4 regions of the Bacillus sp. HSf4 genome follow, and region 1 is predicted to be linked to each of the others. Evidence: predicted binding sites of a transcription regulator. Region 1 holds the regulator's gene; each other region holds the start of a gene.
The links. Region 1 encodes LexA, which represses DNA repair genes until DNA is damaged. Its sites were predicted from a motif close to CGAACATATGTTCG; they were not measured.
Positions count from the first base shown of each region.

Region 2: the regulator LexA is predicted to act here: its motif matches at 4,219-4,232, upstream of recA (recombinase RecA).
Region 3: the regulator LexA is predicted to act here: its motif matches at 3,577-3,590, upstream of ruvA (Holliday junction branch migration protein RuvA).
Region 4: the regulator LexA is predicted to act here: its motif matches at 2,069-2,082, upstream of P3X63_RS06170 (YhjD family protein).

Region 1 is NZ_CP120679.1:2,030,309-2,035,885, reverse strand. It holds gene tkt (transketolase) at 1-1,047, opposite strand, end outside; gene P3X63_RS10425 (DUF896 domain-containing protein) at 1,214-1,447, opposite strand; gene P3X63_RS10420 (YneB family resolvase-like protein) at 1,464-2,153, opposite strand; gene yneA (cell division suppressor protein YneA) at 2,173-2,484, opposite strand; gene lexA (transcriptional repressor LexA) at 2,640-3,263, shown strand; gene P3X63_RS10405 (peptidase G2 autoproteolytic cleavage domain-containing protein) at 3,495-5,577, opposite strand, start outside.
Region 2 is NZ_CP120679.1:1,883,826-1,889,402, reverse strand. It holds gene P3X63_RS09615 (TIGR00282 family metallophosphoesterase) at 116-913, opposite strand; gene rny (ribonuclease Y) at 1,207-2,766, opposite strand; gene recA (recombinase RecA) at 3,108-4,145, opposite strand; gene P3X63_RS09600 (competence/damage-inducible protein A) at 4,317-5,567, opposite strand.
Region 3 is NZ_CP120679.1:2,934,711-2,940,287, forward strand. It holds gene tgt (tRNA guanosine(34) transglycosylase Tgt) at 1-606, opposite strand, end outside; gene queA (tRNA preQ1(34) S-adenosylmethionine ribosyltransferase-isomerase QueA) at 635-1,663, opposite strand; gene P3X63_RS15155 (DUF2905 domain-containing protein) at 1,698-1,898, opposite strand; gene ruvB (Holliday junction branch migration DNA helicase RuvB) at 1,891-2,895, opposite strand; gene ruvA (Holliday junction branch migration protein RuvA) at 2,906-3,511, opposite strand; gene P3X63_RS15170 (intercompartmental signaling factor BofC) at 3,642-4,115, opposite strand; gene P3X63_RS15175 (protein kinase domain-containing protein) at 4,426-5,064, shown strand; gene P3X63_RS15180 (hypothetical protein) at 5,145-5,273, shown strand; gene P3X63_RS15185 (small acid-soluble spore protein H) at 5,412-5,577, opposite strand, start outside.
Region 4 is NZ_CP120679.1:1,206,080-1,211,656, reverse strand. It holds gene P3X63_RS06185 (S8 family peptidase) at 1-710, shown strand, start outside; gene lepB (signal peptidase I) at 764-1,279, opposite strand; gene P3X63_RS06175 (TVP38/TMEM64 family protein) at 1,292-1,903, opposite strand; gene P3X63_RS06170 (YhjD family protein) at 2,108-2,473, shown strand; gene P3X63_RS06165 (competence protein ComK) at 2,467-3,045, opposite strand; gene P3X63_RS06160 (IDEAL domain-containing protein) at 3,322-3,555, shown strand; gene P3X63_RS06155 (SDR family oxidoreductase) at 3,621-4,478, opposite strand; gene P3X63_RS06150 (FAD-dependent oxidoreductase) at 4,613-5,577, shown strand, end outside.

The DNA.
Region 1 (5,577 bases):
CTCATAAACGGGAACTTCCTTATCCCAACCTGCAGGAAGCTCTCCTTTCATTGCCAGTTCAAGCTGTTCTGCAAGATCCGGATGGGCTTTCTTGTATGCGGCGAACAGCTCGTTCCATTCCTGTTCTTTGCGTTTGCCGGCTTCCTTGACCGTTTCTTTAAAATGATCGTAGACTTCGGAAGGAACGTAGAAATCCTCTTCATATGTCCACTTATATGCTTCTTTTGTCAGACCGGCTTCTTCTGCACCGAGAGGAGCGCCGTGAACACCGGAAGTTCCAGCCCGGTTTGGAGAACCGTAACCGATCGTTGTTTTGACTTCAATTAGTGTCGGCTGATCTACATTCTGCTTTGCTTTTTCGATCGCAGCTGTAATTTCTTCAATGTTATTCCCGTCCTCAACATACAGCACTTCCCATTTCATCGCTTCAAAGCGCTGTTTCACATTTTCAGAGAAGGAACGGTCCAGATCTCCGTCAAGAGAAATATCGTTGGAATCATAAAGAACGATTAAACGGCCAAGCTTCAGATGTCCGGCAAGTGAAGCCGCTTCTGAGGAAATTCCTTCCATTAAATCTCCGTCACCGCAAATACTGTATGTATAATGGTCAACGACACGATATTCATTACGGTTGTAGGTTTCCGCAAGATGGCGTTCTGCAAGCGCCATACCGACAGCCATTGCGATTCCTTGGCCAAGCGGCCCTGTCGTCGCGTCGACCCCTGGAGTATGACCGAATTCAGGATGTCCGGGAGTTTTGCTTCCCCATTGGCGGAAATTCTTCAGATCTTCCATTGATACGTCATATCCGCTTAAATGCAGCATGCTGTAAAGCAGCATTGAACCGTGTCCGGCAGATAACACAAACCGGTCTCTGTTAAACCAATTTGGGTTTTCCGGGTTCACGTTCATCATTTTTGTCCAAAGCGCATAAGCCATCGGAGCTGTACCCATTGGCATGCCCGGGTGGCCGGATTTTGCTTTTTCAATCGCATCTATGGATAGAGTCCGGATCGTTGCGACAGATTTTGATTCAATCGTTTTCATTTTAATCCCCTTCCTGTATGTACTCTACTTCCTTATCATAAATCTACCCATCAGTTTTCACAACCATTTCGTCTCAAAAGACGGCTGAAAAATGATGATTTGCAGTTATTTTAAACAACAGTAGTATATACAAAAAAGGAATACGATATTGACGTATTCCCTAAAATTAATGGAGCCCGCGCTTGTTTTTTTCTTGTTTGAGCTTTTCCGGCGTCACATCGTTGCCTTCCGGGTCAACAATGGTTACATTTTTCAGCGTGTTTTTCATAGAAGCGCGGACACCTTGCAGGTATTCCTGGCGGAGCTTCTGCTGTTCCGCTTTTTCTTTGTCTGTTAAAGAGCCGGTTTTTGATTTTTTCGCAAGCTCATTAATCCTGGCTATTTTTTCTTTGGAAATCATAACATGCTCCTTTGGTTTATTTCTCATTCATACTACTAAATTCGCTTCCATTTGACAACAAATGAACCTGTCCCTCTTTATACTCCTGATAGCGGCGGTGCACTGTTGCCTTTGAAATGCTGTAGCCGAAGCCTCTCAGCACGGCTGCAATCTCTGCAAACGTCAGCTTGTTTTCCCTGAGCCGGATGATTTCCGAAAGCGGTGCTTCGATCCGTTCTCTTCCGCTTCCCTCATGCCGGTTTTTCAAATTTCTTTCCGGACGGTAGCCGTTTTCGACCGCCTTTTTCATGCCTCTTTTAATTTTCAGGTTATGTATTTTCCGCTGATATTCCTCAACGATGCTGACAATTTCCAACACCATCGAGTCCGCCTCGGAAAGTTCCAGCCGGCCCCTGTGAGCAAGCGTATAAATTTGAACGCCTTCTTTATATAAGCAGTGAAGGAGGGCAATTTTTGCATTTCCCCTGCCAAGCCTTGTGTCATCCTGGATTAAGACCGCATCTACTCTTGAGCTTTTGAGTTCTTCCAGCAGTTCGAATACGCCGTCGCGGTCCATCTCATATCCGCTCGCCTGTTCTGAAATGACCTTTACAACGGTCATGCCGTGTTCGGCGGCAAGCGCTGCAAGCTCCTCTTCCTGCCGTTTTAAGGAGGTTTCCTGCTGCTCTTTTGACGTGCTCACCCTGGTGTATATAATCGCGTTCATAGAAATCCCCTCATCCTTATTATTCTACGACTGCAAGCTGATACCGGTGGGAGTGCTGCTTGGTTACCGGAAGGATCAAAACGTCGCCCGGCCTGATGACGGACGTCGAAAGGCCGTTTTTGTCGGCAACCCACTCAATGAACTTTTGTTTATCAGCGTTTTTCCCGCCTTCGATGCGATCGGCAAGCTCCCATAACGTATCGCCTTCCTGCACCTCTATTTTAACATATTGCTTGTTTTCCTCCATTTTCCCGGCAAGAGACAAAAACAGAATACAGCAGCTGATCACAGCAGTAAGCAGACCGACGAAAACCAACGATTCCCTTTTCAAATCCATCACCCCAAACAGAATATTTGTTCGCTTTTTGTGTTTTCAGTATACATACGAACACACGTTTCTGTCAAACGTTTTTTCGAACCTATGTTTGTACTTGGAGGTAAAACATGCTATAATCTACCTAAAATCGACGTTTTGAGGTGCAGAACATGACGAAGCTATCAAAAAGACAACTTGATATTTTGCGTTTCATTAAGGAAGAAGTGAAACGCAAAGGTTACCCGCCTTCCGTCAGGGAAATCGGCGAAGCGGTCGGCCTTGCATCAAGTTCAACCGTACACGGCCACTTGGCAAGGCTTGAAACAAAGGGACTGATCAGAAGAGACCCGACAAAGCCGAGAGCCATCGAAATACTGGATACCGAAGAAGACATTCACATTCCGCAAAACCAGGTGGTCAACGTTCCCGTTATTGGAAAGGTGACAGCCGGGACGCCGATTACAGCTGTGGAAAATATCGAGGAGTACTTTCCCCTTCCCGACCGCCTGGCACCGCCGGACGAGCATGTTTTCATGCTTGAGATCATGGGGGAAAGCATGATTGATGCGGGAATACTTGATAAAGACTATGTGATTGTCAAACAGCAGAACACAGCCAACAACGGGGATATCGTCGTGGCCATGACCGAAGAAGATGAAGCGACCGTCAAGCGGTTTTTCAAAGAAAAGACTCACATCCGCCTGCAGCCTGAAAATCCCACGATGGAGCCTATCATTCTGCAAAATGTGACCATTCTCGGAAAAGTGATCGGCGTCTTCAGAACCGTTCACTAATGATGCAGCGGCTGCCGGTTTACCGGCGGCCTTTTTGATATCAAAAAAAATCAGGTTCATCCCTTCCCGCTGTTTTGGGGGGCGAACCTGAAAAAGAGGAATTCATAATATGCTTACAAGTCCATTATCTATGATGATTTATTGATAGTCAACAAAATTTTTGCACACAGGAAACTTTTATAAATCTTCATGTTTAAAATGTTTTTCTCCTGACCGTTTTTATGGCGCCCGCTATTTGATCAAGGCGAGAGCGATTCCGTATCCTTTTTCAGGAGTGTACGGAGAAGTTATTTTGATCACCTTCCAAGAACCTTCAGTTGCTTTTGTCCCTATGCCGTCAATCGCTCCTAAATAATCTCCTTGCCGCACTGTGCCGTCAATACGTACATACTGTCTGCCCAAAAGCCCGACGACATGCCATTCATCTCTGACATCGCGTGACAGATAGCTCCCTTCCAAAGACTCGTTATAGTCCGGATTTTGTTTCGGGAGGCGAATCAGCTCCCCTGTCTCATGATCGGTTACCTCTTCATCAATCAATCCGCCGAACTCATTTGTCAAATAGCGGCGCTGCCAGACAAAGCTGGATGCCCCAGAAACAAAAGCTGTCGTTTCTGACACAACCCCCAGCAAATCATTTCCGCTTTGGGCAGGGGCTATTTTTTCTCCTTTTAAAGTGACGATGGTGCCTGTATCGATCAACTGCCCGCTTTCACTCTCAAAATACTCTCCATAGCCGGTTAATGAAGAGGTTACCGCCCCCGCAAATGCTCCATTTCCATAACGGGAGTCAAGGAGCCATTTGATTGACTGGTGACCTCCGGCCACAGTGTACGGCTCTTCAAGTGTAATGCTTTCTGATGAAAGTATCGTTCTGGATACGCCGTTGCCTGTAATATGAGAGTTGTTTGAAGCTGTGACAAATGCGCGGGAGCCCTCTGTGCTGGAACCGCCCGAAGCTCCGATGACCGCATTTCTTTCACCTTTTGCCGTAATATCCCCGGTTCCGGCAATAACGGCGCTTGTTTGATTAAATGCAAAACCGGAGGTGGTTGCAATCTGGGCTCCGCCCTTTAAATTGACGGGCATCTGCTGGTAGGTTTGACCTTTAATGGATGCAGCGGCGCTGTACCCTTCCGCCAAAACGCCGATGATGACAGCCTGACTATTCGGAGACTGGATCCCTGCTGTCCCGCCTTCTGTTATCATGGTTCCGTTCATAATATTCACGTTATAGAGTCCGCCTCCGATCGATATTCCGATTGGAGCTGAATGATAAAAATCAAAGTTTGATATTTTGATATGATCGGTTTGATTTGCCCCTCCCAATAAACGAATATCGATGCCGGCCTTTTTAAATCCGCGAATCTTAATCCCATTGATCGTAATGTTTTGACTTCGGTACTGCAATGCTACTACAGGATAGCCGCCATAGTCGTAATCCGGATTTCCGATCGCTGTGAATCCGCTTATATAAACATTTTTATAGGCTGAAACAACGAGTGCTCTTGGGGTCACACTCTCATACAGAGAATTGAAGACTGGCTCGACCGCTGTACAATCAATAAGCGTTACATCGTATGCTGTGGTGCTTTCCGGATCTGATGCCTGGTGGTGGCCGATATGCCGAAGGTCAAACGCGCGGACATCCCGGTAGGATATATGGCCGATAATATGGACATTTTGAGAAGCCGGCCACATTTCATGGGCTTTCACTTCTACCCCGCGAATGTTTCCGCTTGTCACGTTGTTTAAAAGCCAGACATGCTTTGACCCATCATCAATCTCGATACCGTTGGAGTTGGCCATGCCTTCGGCGTGCTCTGTGCCGCGAGGGGCTGCAGAATAGCAGTTTGAAATAAAGATGTATTCGCTGTAATGCGTAGTGATGCCGTCATCGCCGGCGCCATATGCGACACAGTTATCAATCCAAATATATTTGGAGCCGTCTTTTGTCCAGTCTGTATCAGGCAAATGATCATATGTCGGGGATGTAATATCAATTCCGTGGAGACCTGCATTGACGGCTTCAATATCTTTGATCCAGCCAAATTCGACTTTTGCAAACGTTAAACAGCTGGAAAACTGCCCTCCAGGATTTCTCACCCCGCATTGTCTGTCAGGATTCCAGTCTAAAGTCATTCCCTGGACAAAAATATGACGGTTTCCATTTTCATAATCGTCATTCGTGATGACCCACTCATGTGCCGGGGTATCCTCATGAAGTTTAATGACAGTGACGCCTTTGCCTTGTCCGACAAGATATGTCCAAGACGGAAGCTTGATTCCTTGAACAAAATATTCGCCCGCCGGA
Region 2 (5,577 bases), 150 kb from region 1:
AAGCCATCCCCTTTTAATTGCTTTTCAAAAATAGCAGGGTACCTTCCATTTTTACTATATTCACTAAAAGACCGGGATATTCCTGCTTTCCTTTTAATATTTTTCTAAAATGATTTTATTCAAAAAACATGTGGTCGTCATTGATTAAGATCCGTTCAATTTTAACGGCTTTTTTGCTTTGATCATCGATGTCTATGACAACTCCGCTTAAGGTTGTGCGGCCTTCGGCAATCTCAAACCTGACGGGCAGGCTTGTTTTAAAGCGTTTGATAATCGTCTCCCGGTCAACGCCGAGAATCCCGTCATACGGACCGGTCATCCCGACATCGGTGATGTAGGCCGTGCCTTTGGGGAGCACGCGGTTGTCCGCCGTCTGCACATGTGTATGGGTTCCGACAACGGCTGACACCCGGCCGTCCGTATACCAGCCGATCGCTTGTTTTTCACTTGTTGCTTCAGCGTGAAAATCGATAAAGATAAACGGCGTTCTTTTTGAAGCTTCATCAATCAGTTCGTCCGCTTTGCGGAACGGACAGTCAATCGGCGGAAGAAATGTCCGGCCCTGCAGATTGATCACAGCAAGCTCTTTGTTGCCGTTTGTTTTGATGTATGTGATCCCTTTCCCCGGGGTGCCTTCGGGAAAGTTGGCCGGTCTGATGATCTGCGGTGCTTCATCAATAAAATCAAATATTTCCCTTTTATCCCATGTGTGGTTTCCCATGGTGAGGACATCGGCTCCCGCTTGAATGAGCTGATGGTATATTTTTTCGGTAATGCCTTTCCCGTGTGCGGCGTTTTCTCCATTAACGATAACGGCGTGGGGTTTATATTTCAGCTTCAGTTTCGGCAAATAATTTTTGATCATCTCTCTGCCCGGCGAACCGACGACATCTCCAATAAATAAAATTCTCATCATTTGACCCTTTCTTTTTTTAAATAGGTTTTTCTAATAGTGTTACACAAGGTTACAAAAAAATAAAGTGGCGCTTATGCACCACTTTATTCAGCGTGTTGACAAACCCTCGCATTCGTTGTCAGGCCTGCGCTTCAGTGCTCACGAATCCAACATTCGCTCCGCTCCAATGCTCGGCCTTCCTAGACTGCAAAGGTTTTCAATCACGCTGAAAGGATGACAAAATCCTAAAACATTAAACCGTTTTAGGATTTCGTCAAAAATCTGAAATAAAGTGGCGCTTATGCACCACTTTATTTTGCGTACTCAACGGCTCTCGTTTCCCTAATCACAGTTACTTTAATATGTCCAGGGTAGTCAAGCTCGTCCTCAATTCGTTTTCGAATATCCCGCGCCAAACGATGGGCTTCAAGATCGTTGATCGAGTCTGGTTTGACCATGATCCGAACTTCCCGTCCGGCCTGTATCGCAAATGATTTTTCGACACCTTCGTACGACTCAGAAATCTCTTCCAGCTTTTCAAGCCTGCGAATATAATTTTCGAGGGTTTCGCTTCTTGCACCAGGTCTTGCGGCTGACAATGCATCAGCTGCGGCCACGAGCACTGCGATGATGGAAGTCGGTTCCTGATCACCGTGGTGTGATGCGATGCTGTTGATGACGACTGGATGCTCCTTATACTTGGTGGCAAGCTCTACGCCGATTTCGACATGGCTTCCTTCCACCTCATGGTCAATCGCTTTCCCGATATCGTGAAGAAGTCCTGCTCTTTTGGCAAGTGTGACGTCTTCACCGAGTTCTGCAGCCATAAGACCGGTCAGAAACGCTACTTCCATTGAATGCTTCAGCACGTTCTGTCCATAGCTTGTTCTGAACTTCAGACGGCCGAGAATTTTGATAAGATCGGGATGAAGACCGTGGACTCCCACTTCAAATGTCGTCTGTTCACCCATTTCGCGAATATAATCATCCACTTCACGGCGGGATTTCTCAACCATTTCTTCGATTCTGGCAGGATGAATGCGGCCATCCTGAACGAGTTTATCAAGAGCGATCCTGGCTGTCTCACGCCTGATCGGATCAAATCCTGAAAGGATAACGGCTTCCGGCGTATCGTCAATGATAAGATCGATTCCCGTCAATGTTTCCAATGTACGGATATTTCGTCCCTCACGTCCGATAATACGGCCTTTCATCTCATCATTTGGAAGGTTGACAACTGATACCGTTGTCTCGGCCACATGATCAGCGGCACAGCGCTGTAAAGCCAATGAAAGAATATTTTTCGCTTTTTTATCCGCCTCTTCTTTCGCACGATTTTCCGATTCTTTCGTCATGATCGCGATGTCATGGGAAAGCTCATTTTCAACTCGCTCCAGAATGATTTGCTTCGCTTCATCACGAGTCAGACTTGAAATACGCTCCAATTCCGACTGCTGCATACGAATCATTTCATCCACTTTGCTTTCCATCTCTTCAATATGTTGTTGTCGTTCATTCAGAGAATGATCTTTCTTCTCCAACATCGCTTCCCGTTTATCTAATGATTCGTCTTTTCGGTCAAGGTTCTCTTCCTTTTGAAGTAAACGGTTTTCTTGTTTTTGAAGCTCATTTCGTCTTTCACGAACTTCTTGTTCAGCTTCTATCCGAAGCGTGTGAATCTCGTCCTTTGCTTCAAGAAGGGCTTCTTTTTTCAACGCTTCAGCATCCCGCTTTGCGTCTCCAAGAATTTGTTCGGCTGCATTACGCGCACCTGAAATTTTTGCTTCGGCAATGATTTTACGAACATAGTAGCCAACAACTAAACAGAATAGGCTCAGCAAAATGGAGATGAGAATGGTTAAAGGACTCATACTTTCACCTCCTCTTGCTATGAACTTGTTTCTTGCTAAAAGTAAGTGTCGGCATGTACATTGTACTTTCTTCTCAACATACAGAACCTTCACAGGGAATGAAGAAGCTTCACTGCCCTTGTCAAGTTTAAATGTTTATCAATCATGTTAAGAAAAACAAGTGATACAATTTCATTGTAATTGTGTGGGAAATACTTGTCAAGCTTACGGTCTTAACGTTTGGAAAGATATTCGCCTTTTTCAAATTCCCCCGGGAAAAATGAAGGGGGGTTCGCCGGGGAGATCAAAAGCAAAAGGCTGCCTGACACGGGGCCAGCAGCCTTTTCACATATGGTTGATGATTAAAATTCGAGCTCTTCCTGAACTTCTTCATCTTTAGGAGCCGAGGCGCCGGTATCCAATCCGTAGTGCTCCCTGATCTGCTCTTGGATCGTCAGAAGCACGTCCTTGTTTTCTTTCAGGAACTGCTTGGCGTTTTCACGGCCCTGTCCAAGGCGTTCATCCTCATAAGAGTACCATGCTCCACTTTTCTGCACGATATCAAGCTCTGTGCCGAGGTCAATGATTTCCCCTTCTTTTGAAATCCCTTCACCGTACATAATGTCCACTTCAGCTGTCCGGAATGGAGGCGCCACTTTGTTTTTGACGACTTTAATTTTCGTCTTGTTCCCCATGACGTCATTCCCCTGTTTCAGCTGTTCGGCGCGGCGAACTTCAAGGCGTACGGAAGAATAGAATTTCAGCGCTCTTCCGCCCGGAGTCGTCTCCGGATTGCCGAACATCACACCGACTTTTTCACGGATCTGGTTAATGAAGATCGCGATGGTCTTCGATTTATTGATCGCGCCGGAAAGCTTCCGAAGCGCTTGGGACATCAGCCTCGCCTGTAAGCCGACATGGGAGTCTCCCATATCTCCTTCGATTTCCGCTTTCGGGACAAGAGCTGCGACAGAGTCAATGACAACGATGTCCACTGCTCCGCTTCTGACAAGGGCTTCGGCGATTTCCAGCGCCTGCTCCCCTGTGTCAGGCTGTGACAGCAGGAGCTCGTCAATGTTGACGCCGAGCTTTTGAGCGTAAACCGGGTCAAGCGCGTGTTCCGCATCTATGAACGCCGCCTGTCCGCCCTGCTGCTGGACTTCGGCAATCGCATGAAGCGCCACCGTCGTTTTACCGGAACTTTCCGGGCCGTATACTTCAATAATCCGTCCGCGCGGATATCCGCCCACTCCAAGAGCCGCATCGAGCGCTAAAGAGCCGCTCGGAACAGTTGAAATTCTTGTTTCGGTTTGTTCACCGAGCTTCATAATCGAACCTTTACCAAACTGTTTTTCTATTTGTTTAAGCGCCATGTCTAAGGCTGCCTGACGATCACTCATTCTATTTTTTCCTCCTTTATCGCTTCCGCTATATCTACTATACCTTGTTTCCGTGGATTTGCCAAGAAAAAAGCGAACGCATATTCGATTTTTTTAGAAATGAAAAATGCTTTTCCGAAAAGCGGAATGTTCTTTTTTAAAAGGAAGATCTTCCGAAAAAACTGTTGTCGGTTATTTTTCCAGCATTTTCAGCAAAAGGTGGCAGCCGTATTTGGCGGACCGTTTCCGGACGCCGGACCGGGAACCGGCGAACATGAATTCAAAGGCCTCTTCTGTTTTGCCTTTTTGAGAGATGCCGATATATACTTTTCCGGCCGGGTGGCCTTCCTGGGTGTTAGGTCCGGCCACTCCCGTAAAGCTGATGCCGATATCGCTTCCGGTTTTCGCTCTGATGCCTTTTGCAAGCTCTTTTGCGCACTGCGCGCTGACAGCGCCAAAGCGGTTCAGCGTATCTTCGGAGACGCCGGCGGCTGAAACCTTCAATTCGTTCGTATAGCAGACAGCACCGCCTTTGAAATATTCACTGGCACCGCTTATTTCCGTCAGCCAGCTGGAAAAGAGCCCTCCAGTAAAGCTTTCCGCAGCCGCCAGAGTCACCCCTTTTCGGGTGCAGGCCTTCGCAAGCTCTTCCACGAGCGATGTATCATCATACCCGTAAAAGAATTCGCCGACGCGCTCTAAAATGCGGTCTTCCGTTTCTTTCAGCAGACGGCTTGTTTCATCCGGATCGGCATGCTTTGCCGTCAGCCGGAGGGTGACTTCCCCGTCTGCCGCCAAAGGGGCGATCGTCGGATTTGTCTGCGCATCGATGAGATCTTCCAAATCCGTTTCAAGCTGGGATTCACCGATTCCAAAGAACCGCAGCACCCTTGAAACGATTTTTTCTTTTGAGCCGAGCTTTTCCAAAATCAGCGGCTTCGCTTCATGTTCAAACATCGGTTCAAGCTCTTTCGGCGGACCGGGAAGAAGCATGTAAAAACGGGACTCATGCTCCAAAAGCATCCCCGGCGCCATGCCGAACCGGTTCGGCAGGACGTCCGATCCCTTCAAAATCAGCGCCTGTTTGCGATTATTCGGCGACATCGTCCGGTTCGTTTTTTTAAAGTAATCCTCAATCGATTGAAAGGCCTTCTCATCAAGCTCAAGGGGACGCCCGACAACCTCTGCGATCGTTTCTTTTGTCAAATCGTCTTTCGTCGGTCCAAGCCCGCCTGAGAAAATAATAAAATCAGATCTTTCCTGTGCGGTTTGAATGACTTGCTTGAGACGCTCGGGGTTGTCACCGACCGCTGTGTGATAAAAGACATTAATGCCGATTTCAGCCAGCTGTTTGCTGATAAACTGCGCGTTCGTATTGGCGATTTGTCCGAGCAGAAGCTCAGATCCGACAGCGATGATTTCCGCTTTTCTTTCCAATTTCATGTTCTCCACT
Region 3 (5,577 bases), 900 kb from region 1:
TTTCCGCAAATCTTCATATTCGCCGCCTTGAACGATCCCAAAGAGCCCCTGCTCATCAGGGCGCTTGTGGGCTGCAAGGCACCTTTCCGCCCAGCGGCTTGTCCGTTCAACAGACCTTTTCATGTAGTCGTATTCCGCCGGATATGGCGGACATTCATCAAACGCCATCATAATATCGGAGCCGAGGGCGTTTTGGATATCCATCGCTTTTTCAGGCGATAAAAACAGCTTGTCTCCGTTTAGATGATTGCGGAAGTGAACGCCTTCCTCTTCAATTTTGCGGAATTCGCTTAGAGAAAACACCTGGAAGCCGCCTGAATCGGTCAGAATCGCGCGATCCCAATTCATAAACTTGTGAAGGCCGCCCGCTTCCTTGACGATTTCATGGCCTGGTCTCAGCCAAAGGTGATAGGTGTTGCTTAAAATAATGCCGGCGCCCATCTCTTTCAGCTCTTCCGGAGCCATTGTTTTGACGGTGGCCAGTGTCCCTACCGGCATGAATGCCGGTGTATCAAAGGAGCCGTGGGGGGTGTGGACTTTCCCCAGCCTTGCTCCTGTTTGTTTGCATGTTTTTATGAACTCATAACGTATCGGTTGCTGCGACAAATGATGAGCCCTCCAATCTTTTTGTACTTTATTTGATCAGCATCGCATCTCCAAAGCTGAAGAAGCGGTATTCGTGCTCGACCGCGGTGCGGTAGGCGGAAAGCACGTTCTCCCGGCCCGCAAGCGCGCTGACAAGCATTATCAGGGAAGATTTCGGGAGATGAAAGTTCGTAATTATCCCGTCTATCGCCCGGAATGTATAGCCGGGATATATAAAGATCGATGTCCAGCCTCTCGCTTCCCTGAAACGACCGTCATTCTCGGAAGCGATCGTCTCGAGCGTCCTCGTTGATGTCGTTCCGACGGAAATGATCCTTCCCCCGCTCTGTTTGATTCGATTCAGAGCTTCGGCTGTCTCTTCCGTCATTTCATAAAACTCCGCATGCATATCGTGTTCCTCAACATTTTCCGCACTGACGGGCCGGAAAGTTCCCAATCCGACATGTAGGGTGATGAAGGCGATGTGCACGCCTTTTTCCTTCAGCGCGTCAAGAATCTCTTCCGTAAAATGAAGTCCTGCCGTCGGCGCCGCGGCTGAGCCTTGTTTTTTGGAGTAGACCGTCTGATAGCGCTCCTTGTCATCAAGCTGTTCTTTGATGTAAGGAGGCAGCGGCATTTCTCCCAGAGATTCGAGGACTTCGTAAAAAATCCCTTTATAGCGGAATTCTATTTTTCGTCCTCCGTGGTCAAGCTCTTCTGTACAGACCGCCGTCAGCCGACCGTCGCCGAACGTAAGAACGGTTCCCCGCTTCACCCGTTTCGCCGGTTTGACAAGCGTTTCCCACACGTCGCCTTCCTCCTGCTTCAAAAGAAGCACCTCAACCTTTGCACCCGTTTCCTCTTTCACTCCGAACAAACGGGCCGGCAAAACCCTTGTATCGTTCAGGACGATACAGTCGCCGGCTTCCAAAAAATCAAGGATGTGCTTAAATGTACTGTGGGTGATATCGCCCGTTTCTTTATCCAGCACCATCAGCCTTGAAGCATCCCGTTCTTTTAAAGGAACCTGGGCGATCAGGCGTTCAGGCAGGTCAAAATCAAATAAATCAACTTTCATTTTTTTCACCTTATTCTATCTATATACTTTGGTCTCATTTCATCCGTCCGAAGATCGAAAACAATAAGGACAGGATGATGCTGATGACAATGCATGTAACAACAGGAAAGAAAAATGTAACGTTTCCTTTTTTCACAAAAATGTCTCCCGGAAGCTTGCCGATGACTTGCATGAATAAACCAATGCCAAAAATGACCGCGCCTAAAATCATCAAAAGCTTTGGAAACTCAGTCATGGTTCGGAACCTCCATTTTAAAATGGCTGTAGACATCCGGCGTTACAATCCGCCCCCGCGGTGTTCTTTGAATAAAGCCGATTTGCAGGAGGTACGGCTCGTAAACGTCCTCAATCGTATGGGACTCCTCTCCGATCGTCGCCGAGATCGTATCGATGCCGACGGGGCCGCCGCCGAATTTTTCGATCATCCCCATTAACAGCTTGCGGTCGATATGATCGAGCCCGAGCTTGTCGACTTGAAGGCGCTCAAGTGCATCAAGGGCTACTTCCTCTGTGATGGAGCTGTTTCCAAGAACCTGGGCAAAATCCCTGACCCTTCTCAGCAGCCTGTTGGCGATCCGCGGCGTTCCTCTTGAACGCCGCGCGATTTCCAAAGAGGAAAGCCTGTCGATGTCAATCTCGAACAGCTCGGCTGTTCTGACGACGATTTCTGACAGCTCATCCCGGGTGTAATACTCAAGCCTTGACAATACACCGAATCTGTCTCTGAGAGGCGCGGTCAAGAGTCCGACTCTGGTCGTCGCGCCGACGAGTGTAAAAGGCGGCAGATCAAGCCTGACAGAACGGGCTGACGGCCCTTTGCCGATGACGATATCAAGGCAGAAATCCTCCATCGCCGGGTACAGTACCTCTTCAATCGAACGGTGCAGACGGTGGATTTCGTCAATGAATAAAACGTCACCGGGTTCGAGGGCGGTCAAAATCGCCGCCAAATCGCCGGGGCGTTCGATTGCAGGTCCTGACGTCGTGCGGAAATTGACCCCCATTTCATTGGCGATGATGGCGGCAAGGGTCGTTTTCCCCAATCCGGGAGGGCCGTATAGCAAGACGTGGTCCAAGGTCTCCTCCCGCATTTTCGCGGCTTCGATGAAGACCCTGAGATTGTCTTTGACTTTTTCCTGGCCGATGTACTGCGCCAGTTTTTGCGGACGCAGGCTTTGCTCAATCGCTGATTCATGGTTGTCTAGTTCACTTGATACGAGCCGCTCATCCATGAACATCACCTTACTTTAATAATTTTTGTAATGCTTTTTTAACATATTGATCTGTTGAAAGCGCCTCTTCCTTTTTCAGGTGAGGCTGAACTTTTTTAATCTCGCGGTCTGAGTAGCCGAGCGCCTGCAACGCTTCAAGCGCTTCCCCTAGAGCGGTCTTAGCTTCATGGGCTTCTTCCCGCTCTTCGTGGTTGAAAAGACTTGCCGCCGCTTCAGGAATGGCATCAGCCAATTTGCCTTTCAAATCGAGGATGATCTGTCTGGCGGTTTTTTTCCCCACTCCGGGGAACTTCACCAAAAACGCTTCATCTTCATTCTCGATCGCTTCAATCACCGCACCCGGATCACCGGAAGCAAGGATCGCAAGCGCACCTTTCGGGCCGATGCCCGTTACATTCAGCAATTTTGTAAACAGCATTTTTTCTTCCCGTGTCGAAAAGCCGTACAAAGCAGCTGTATCTTCTCTCACATAGTGATATGTATAAATCGTTTCCTCGCTGTTTTCTTTATAGATAAACGGATTAGGCGTATAAATTTGATAGCCGATTCCGCCGTTCTCAATGACAATATACTGGGGCGACACATAATCAATGGTGCCCTTTACGAATTCGATCAACGTTCATTCACCTCTTTGACTGCTCTTCATTGTAACATAAAACAGGCAAAGCTAGAATGAAAAAGTTAACATATGTTCGCTCTAGTCATAACAGGACGTTTTTTTTCACCCTAAAAAAGACATAACAGCGTCATGTCTTCATATCTTTCATAATTCCCGATGATTTTACGGCTTCAATGACATGCTGAAATTCATGTTTCGTCCGATAGGGAATCCCTTTGCGCAGGTCATCCGCCATTCGGCTCTCAAGCCGCTTTATATCAATCTGAAAAAACGATTGAATCGGCTCTGACAAAACGCCGGGACGGCCGTGAAAAGTCGATATGACGCCATCCTCCGTCACCCCGATATAGCCGTTTGTTTTGCTTAAAGGAGAGATGTCATCCACCTGCTTGCGAAACAGCATGAACCCTTTTTTTTGATCAACAAGCTGCCATCCTTTATATGCGGCTTTTACATCTTCCACCTTACCGAGCGGCTCTTCCTTGTTTTCAATGCCAACATCCCCGTCTAAATACACCTTTTCAAACTGAATGTGCACCCTGTCCTGCTCCTTTGCCTCCGATGCCGATCTTCCTGCAGCTTCCTGCTGAAAACTGAACATAACGGTAAACACCAGGGTGACAAACAAACTGATTCTCTTCCATAATTTCAGGCTGTCCACACATATCACCTTCTTTTTTGCCTTCAAGATATTACCCTTAGTTTGACCAACGCTTGCAAAAATTAGTCGTCTGCATGCGTTTCCTGTTCAAGCCCCGGGGGATGCCGGATACAATGATTTTACAGACCGATGACAATGATTACATTTTAAAGCCAATGGAGAAGATGTGAAGCATTTAGGATGCAAAGCCGCCCGTTCTCATGTATAAAAGCAGTATAGAGTTTCTTTTTAAAAAGAAGGTGGACTCAGCGTGACAAAGGCGAAAAGATATTCAGAAGCAGTAATCTACGATACGAAAAAGCGGTTTAACAAGCTTGTCCAAAAGCCCGATGATTTAGAATTGATCGGGAAGGGACGAAGCGCATACGTTTTTAAGCTGAAAGAGTGCGGGAGAGACATGGCGCTGAAAGTCTTTTTCCCAGAATTCACAGACATCGCTCAAAAGGAAGCGGAGATCTATCAAAAACTGGCTGATTCCCCGTATTATCCTGATATTTATGAGACAGGGCATTCATATATATTAATGGAATATATTAAAGGACATACTTTTTACGAATGTTTAAATCAAGGCATCCCTATCGAGGAAGAGATGATCCGGGAAGTGGACCGCGCTTTGCATTATGCCCGGCAGCAGGGATTAAACCCTTCCGACATTCACCTTAGAAACCTGATTCTGACCCCGTCCGGAGCGGTAAAGGTCATCGATGTCGCCAGATTTCGGCAAACAAAGGAATGCAGGCAGTGGGATGATCTGAAAACAGCCTATCGATATTATAAAAAGAGAAAGTTCCCGCAAAAACTCCCTAAATTATGGATGGAAATGATTGCGTTTCTTTATAAAAAAAACTGGCTCCAAAAACGTTGGGACGCCAGAAAAAATAAAATTTGACCGATAAAGCGAACTCATGAAACTTCAAGGAATATTCCTCGTATGAAGAAATAACACTCTCCTGAAAGGAGCATTCGAGATTGAGATTAAAAAAGAAAAAACGGCGGGAACATGCCGAATCGGATTATTGGTTTCTGCTTGATCTGATCGAGCCTTTATATTATGTGCTGAGATTCGCATTCAGAGGCATTGTGAAATTCATTAATTAACACGTCCCCGCTAAAGCGCTTTTTAGCTGAGCAACAAATACACCGCAGATGTGACGAGGCAAAAATAGCGGCTTTTCCGCTTATATCAGCGAATAAAAAAATCCCCTTTCAAGAAAAGGGGATCGCTTTGTTTCGTTTTTATTGCTCCTGTAGGTTTGCAAGCGGTACTTCCTGTTCGTTCTCAGGCTGTCCGAGCGGATAGATTCTGGCCGTTCCGTTTTGCTGATCGACATGCTGAATATAAATCGGCCGGCCGTTGTAAGTGACATCGACCATCACCGGAGATTCAACGATCTCTTGGGCG
Region 4 (5,577 bases), 820 kb from region 1:
AAATGCAGTTTTTCACGAGCGATTTAGGCGCACCGGGTCGCGATTCGCTGTTTGGCTACGGGCTGATCCGTTTTAAAGAGGCGGACGCTCAATTGGAAAAAGCGCAGAAAGCCGTCGCAAAAGCGGAAAAGAGCAAGAAAAGAGCCGACATCGACAAGGCGCAAAACACGATCAATCCGCTCCCTGCGAACGTTGACAAAACCAATTTGCGCAAAAGGCTGAACAGCGTGGAAAATCAGCTCAAAAAAACGGCCGAAAGCAAAGTAAAGCTCGCTGAAAAACAGAAAAAGAAAGCCCATGCCGACGCCGCCCAAACAGCGGTCAATGAGCTCGACAAAGGGCCTGTCAAAACAAACTTGCAAAAACGGATCAATGCGGTCCGCTCAAACTTGCTTACAACCGCCCGGAATGCCGTTGCCAGAGCGGAAAAAACAGCGAGCGACACAAAGATCAGCAAAGCGCAAAAAGCGATCAATGAACTGCTTGCTGGGAATGATAAAACAAAGCTGCAAAAACGGCTGGACAACGTAAAAAAGAAAGCCGCCGCATACACACAAAAAGTGAAAACAGCAAAAGCCAAAGTCAAAACGGCTGAACAAAGAAGAACGAAAAAAACAAAATCAGCCGCACAATCAGCGGTCAACAAGCTGAAAGCATCGGCTGAAAAAACGAAACTGCAAAAACGGCTGAACGCGATTAAGCTGAAGTAAGACGAAAAAACCTTTAAGGAGCCGCCTTAAAGGTTTTTCATCTGTCTGAATTTTCACTTCTCATCGATTTTTTCCGCGACAATACCGACAATGTCCTTATCTGATACAAAGCCGAAATGGCGGCTGTCATTGCTGTGGATTCTGTTGTCTCCGAGCACGAAGTAATGGTTTGCCGGAATTTTCTCCTCTCCCGTCACTTCCTTGAGCGTAAAATCCCCGGTCAGGTCTCCGCCTGCCGTAACAGCTTTCAAGTCGTCCAGATAGGGCTCTTTGATCTTTTTTTCATTAATGTAAAGCTGATCATCTTCATATCTGAGCGTTTCTCCGGGAAGTCCGATGACCCGTTTGATGAATATATCTTTTTCAGGTCCTTTAAACAGCACGATATCAAACCTGCCGATCGTTTGAAAATGATGGGCGAACCGGTTGATCAAAAGCTTGTTGCCCTCCTGAAACGTTGGGTTCATGCTGACTCCCTCGACCTTATACTCAATAAAGACGGCATTTTTCACCTGAATTCCAATGATGATGAAAAGGACTCCGGCTATGACCCAAAAACGTTTTTTCAATACTATGTCCCCCTAGTCATTCTCTCTCTGGCTGAATTTCACATTCAGACGATGTTCAACCCGTTTTCCGGCGTACCATAAAATCAAAATCACGATCATGACCCCGGCTGTTCTTAAAGGCTGTGTAAACAGCGCCTTCAGGTCATGGCCAACGAAGCTCACCATAAAAATCATCACGGACTTTCCGCACAGCACCGCAAGCGAAAAGGGCAGCAGGCTGATTCTCGAAAGCCCGGCCACAACATTCACCGCGGCAGAAGGTGTGAACGGAAAACAGAGCAGCAGAAACAAAGGACCGAAGCCCCGTTTTTCCACCCAGATCATCAGCTTTTTCACAGACGGATGCCTGCGGATAAATCCAAGAGCTTTTTGCTGGCCGAAATGGCGGATGAAGAGGAAAACGGCGATCGAGCCCGCAGATGCTCCGATCCAAGTCAAGATGAATCCCTGCCATAAACCGAACGAATTGACATTGGCAACCACAAACACAATCAGCGGCAAAAACGGAAGAAGCGCTTCAATGAACGGCAGCAGTATGGCAACAAAAGGACCAAAAGCCCGATAGCTCTGAAAAAAGTCTGCTAAATTCTCTTCTGTAAAATAACTAAAAAATTGCTCCACCATTTATTCTCCTCGAGACGGTTGTCTACTTCTATTCTACACGTTAACAGAAAAACTTTAAATCATCTGTCTTCAGCAGTTTCTGTATTAGTCTGATTCAACCATAACATTTTAGTCATTTTTTCCCGTTCTTGAAAAAAGAACAGCTTTTCGTGTAAAATAAAAACAAGAACAAACGTTCCTAACACAAGAAAGAGGAGAAATGCCATGACAAGAATTCCCGCCGACATCAGGGACACGATTGAAAAGGCGATTTACCTTCCGATGGCCATCAGCATATTAAATCGGGATTTCAGCATCATCCAGCAGGGGCCGTTCAAGCTGAAAGATCCTTATCTGCGCCTGATTGAGCAGGCGCTGAAGCTGGCTCAGCGCGATTTACACGATGTCAAAAACGATTTGCGAAAACGAAACGTCAAAGTTCATGAAGTGTCCCGGGACGAAGCGTTTACGATGTATTCCTTCATCTATGAAGGATACGAGGAGGAGCACAATTACTTCAACCCCCGCATTCGCAATCAGGTCGCCGCGCTTTTGGAGCACTATTTATTCGCGGCTGAACCCGGTCAGTAGCGCTTTTTCAGCTCTCTGAGGATGAACTCGTAGATCAGCTGGTTTCGGTCTTCTTTCGGATAAAGCATAAATTCCTGCTTTTTCTGCATGGCTCCGCCTTCAATCCTGTCCTGAAATTTGGTTCTCAGCCATGCCGTTCGGTAAACCTGATTCTCGAAAGATGTGATGGACACGGGCAGCTCCAACGTTTCCCCGTTCACAAACGTGACGCATGTATTGTCATATTTCGCCGCGCAAAATTCGTGAACATGTGCATGGGAAAGCCACCCGCACTGAGGCCTCGTTGAGGAGAATGTGGGAAAAAGAAAAATGTTGTTTGAATGGTCCACCATGATCGGCGGCTTGTGGGAAACCTTAATCACTTCATACGTGCCGGCTTTTCTTCCGGCATAGCTTGAGCCGAAATAACGGCAGCTTCTTTCTATGATTTGAAAAGGTCTCATATTGACCCTGAATGTCCTTTCGGTTTCAAGTACTTTTGAAGCGGGTATTTCCCCCTCTCCCAGAGGCAGAACGGCCATTGTCGAACGGTTTACTTCATACGAATCCATTGTCATATCCTCTGTGCTCATCAGCATGATCCTCCTAAACATTAGTAAATTTATACTATTAATCTAACATTATCCTCTAAAAAACGACAGGATTTTTTCCAATTAATTTGAAAATATGTTTTTACAATTCCATTTTTATTTTTTATTCTGCCAAACTTGCTTTTTTGTGTCCGAATTTACAAACTTTTATTATCATAAAACATGCTTACTCAAATAATTTTCTAAAAATTATAAATACTTATTGATTTTTTGATGTGTAATCCATATACTATAAAAAAGGCATCAGGGGGAATCTTTATGAAAGAGAAAAAATCGTACGCTGAGCTCATGAAGTCCCGCAACACCCAAAAGGTAAAAGAACTTGATGTAACCATCATGGATATCTACATCCAAATGGTCCTTGATGAATCGTTGTTTAAACGTCGGTTGAACATGCTGAAAGAGAAGATCGACGAGGCATTAGACAAAGGAGACGAACAATCTTTCCTTGAACTTTCAAGAGAATATACAGCGTTGACATTACACGCATAACAGCCAATCCCGCCAGGATTGGCTTTTTTATGGAAAAAAGGTCAAGTGCGTCCGCATTGACCTTTTTATCCGTTTATAATGGTTCCGCCGTTGACATGAAGAACCTGACCGGTCATGTAAGAGGAATCATCACTGGCCAAAAACAGATAGCTCGGCGCTACCTCAACCGGCTGTCCCGGGCGCCCCATCGGCGTCGTCGAACCGAACACCTCGACTTCCCTTTCGGTAAATGTCGACGGAATGAGCGGCGTCCAAATCGGTCCCGGAGCAACCCCGTTGACGCGGATGCCCTGATCAACGAGCGACAATGCGAGAGAACGGGTAAATGATGTAATCGCCCCTTTTGTCGACGAATAATCGATCAGCCTTTCATTTCCGGCATACGCCGTAATAGACGTCGTATTGATAATCGAGCTGCCTTTTTTCAAATGGGGCAGGACGGCTTTTGTCAAATAAAACATCGAAAAAATATTCGTTTGAAACGTCCTGATCAGCTGATGGCTTGTGATTTTGTCGATTCCCTTCTGCGGATGCTGTTCAGCCGCATTATTGACCAAAATATCGATCGTCGGAAACGCTTCTTTCGCCTGACGGACGACCTCATTGCAAAAGGCTTCGTCCCCGATGTCTCCGGCAATCAGTAAACACCCGACACCTTCTTGTTCGACATAGCCTTTTGTTTCCTCTGCATCACGGTGCTCATTGAAATAAACGATGACCACATTTGCGCCTTCCTTTGCAAACAAAACGGACACCGCCCGGCCGATTCCGCTGTCTCCCCCAGTAATGATCGCGGTTTTCCCAGCAAGTTTTTTGGCCGGTTTCGGGCGGTCAAAAACAGGGCGGGGATTCATCAAATACTCCAGCCCGGGCTGCTGGGTCTGGTGCTGGGGAGGCAGTACTTTTTTCGGCTGTTTACTCAAAACAATTCCTCCTTCACATCAATGTAACCTTACTATTTTATGAACTATATCATGTTTTATCCAATTCATTTTCATGCATGAATGTTTTGTAATTGGAAAATTTAAGAACAACTTAAATTTTGGAGGGACCCCTTGTGAATCAAGAAAAACTGCCGGACTCACCCGAATCGTTTTGGAGAGACAGCACAGTGTTTCCCGAATTTCCGTGCCTCTCAGAAGATGTGAAAACAGATGTCGCAATCATCGGGGGCGGGATGACCGGAATCACAACGGCTTATATGCTGACAAAAAAAGGGTATAGCGTCGTTTTGATTGATGCAGACCGCATATTGAATGGAACGACGGGACATACGACGGCGAAAATCACCGCCCAGCACGACCTGATTTATGATGAGCTGATCAACCATATCGGAATGCCGAATGCCAGGGTCTATTATGAAGCAAATCTCCAGGCGCTTTCATACATTAAAAACCTTGTGCTTGAGCAGAACATCCCCTGTGATTTTGAAGAACAAGACGCCTGCATTTATACGACGGAAGAGCAATCGGCAGAAAAAATCAAAAAAGAGTATGAGGCTTACAAAAAGCTCGGAATCGACCGCGATTTCATCAAAGACCTTCCCGTCGCCATCGATATTAAGGCCGGTCTTGTCATGAAAAATCAAGCCCAGTTTCATCCGCTTTATTACTTAAAACATCTTGTCGAGAACATCCAGCAAGCCGGGGGAAAAATTTTTGAAAACACGGCCGCCAAGGAAATCAAAGAAGGCGACCGCCCAAAAGTGCTGACCAGAAGCGGACAGCAGATCTTCAGCGACTATGTCGTGTGCTGCACGCATTTTCCGTTTCATGATAAAAAAGGCTTCTATTTTGCAAGGCTTGAGCCGAGCCGCTCCTACGTCCTGGCTGTCAAACCTAAACAACCGTACCCGGGCGGCATGTATTTAAGCATTGACCAGCCTTCCCGCTCCCTGCGTTCGGTTGTGATCGGCGGCGAGAAAATGGTTCTCGTCGGCGGCGAAAGCCATAAAACCGGCCAGGGAAAAGACACAATCGAACATTATCAGGCATTGGAATCATTTGCAGAAGGTGTTCTCGG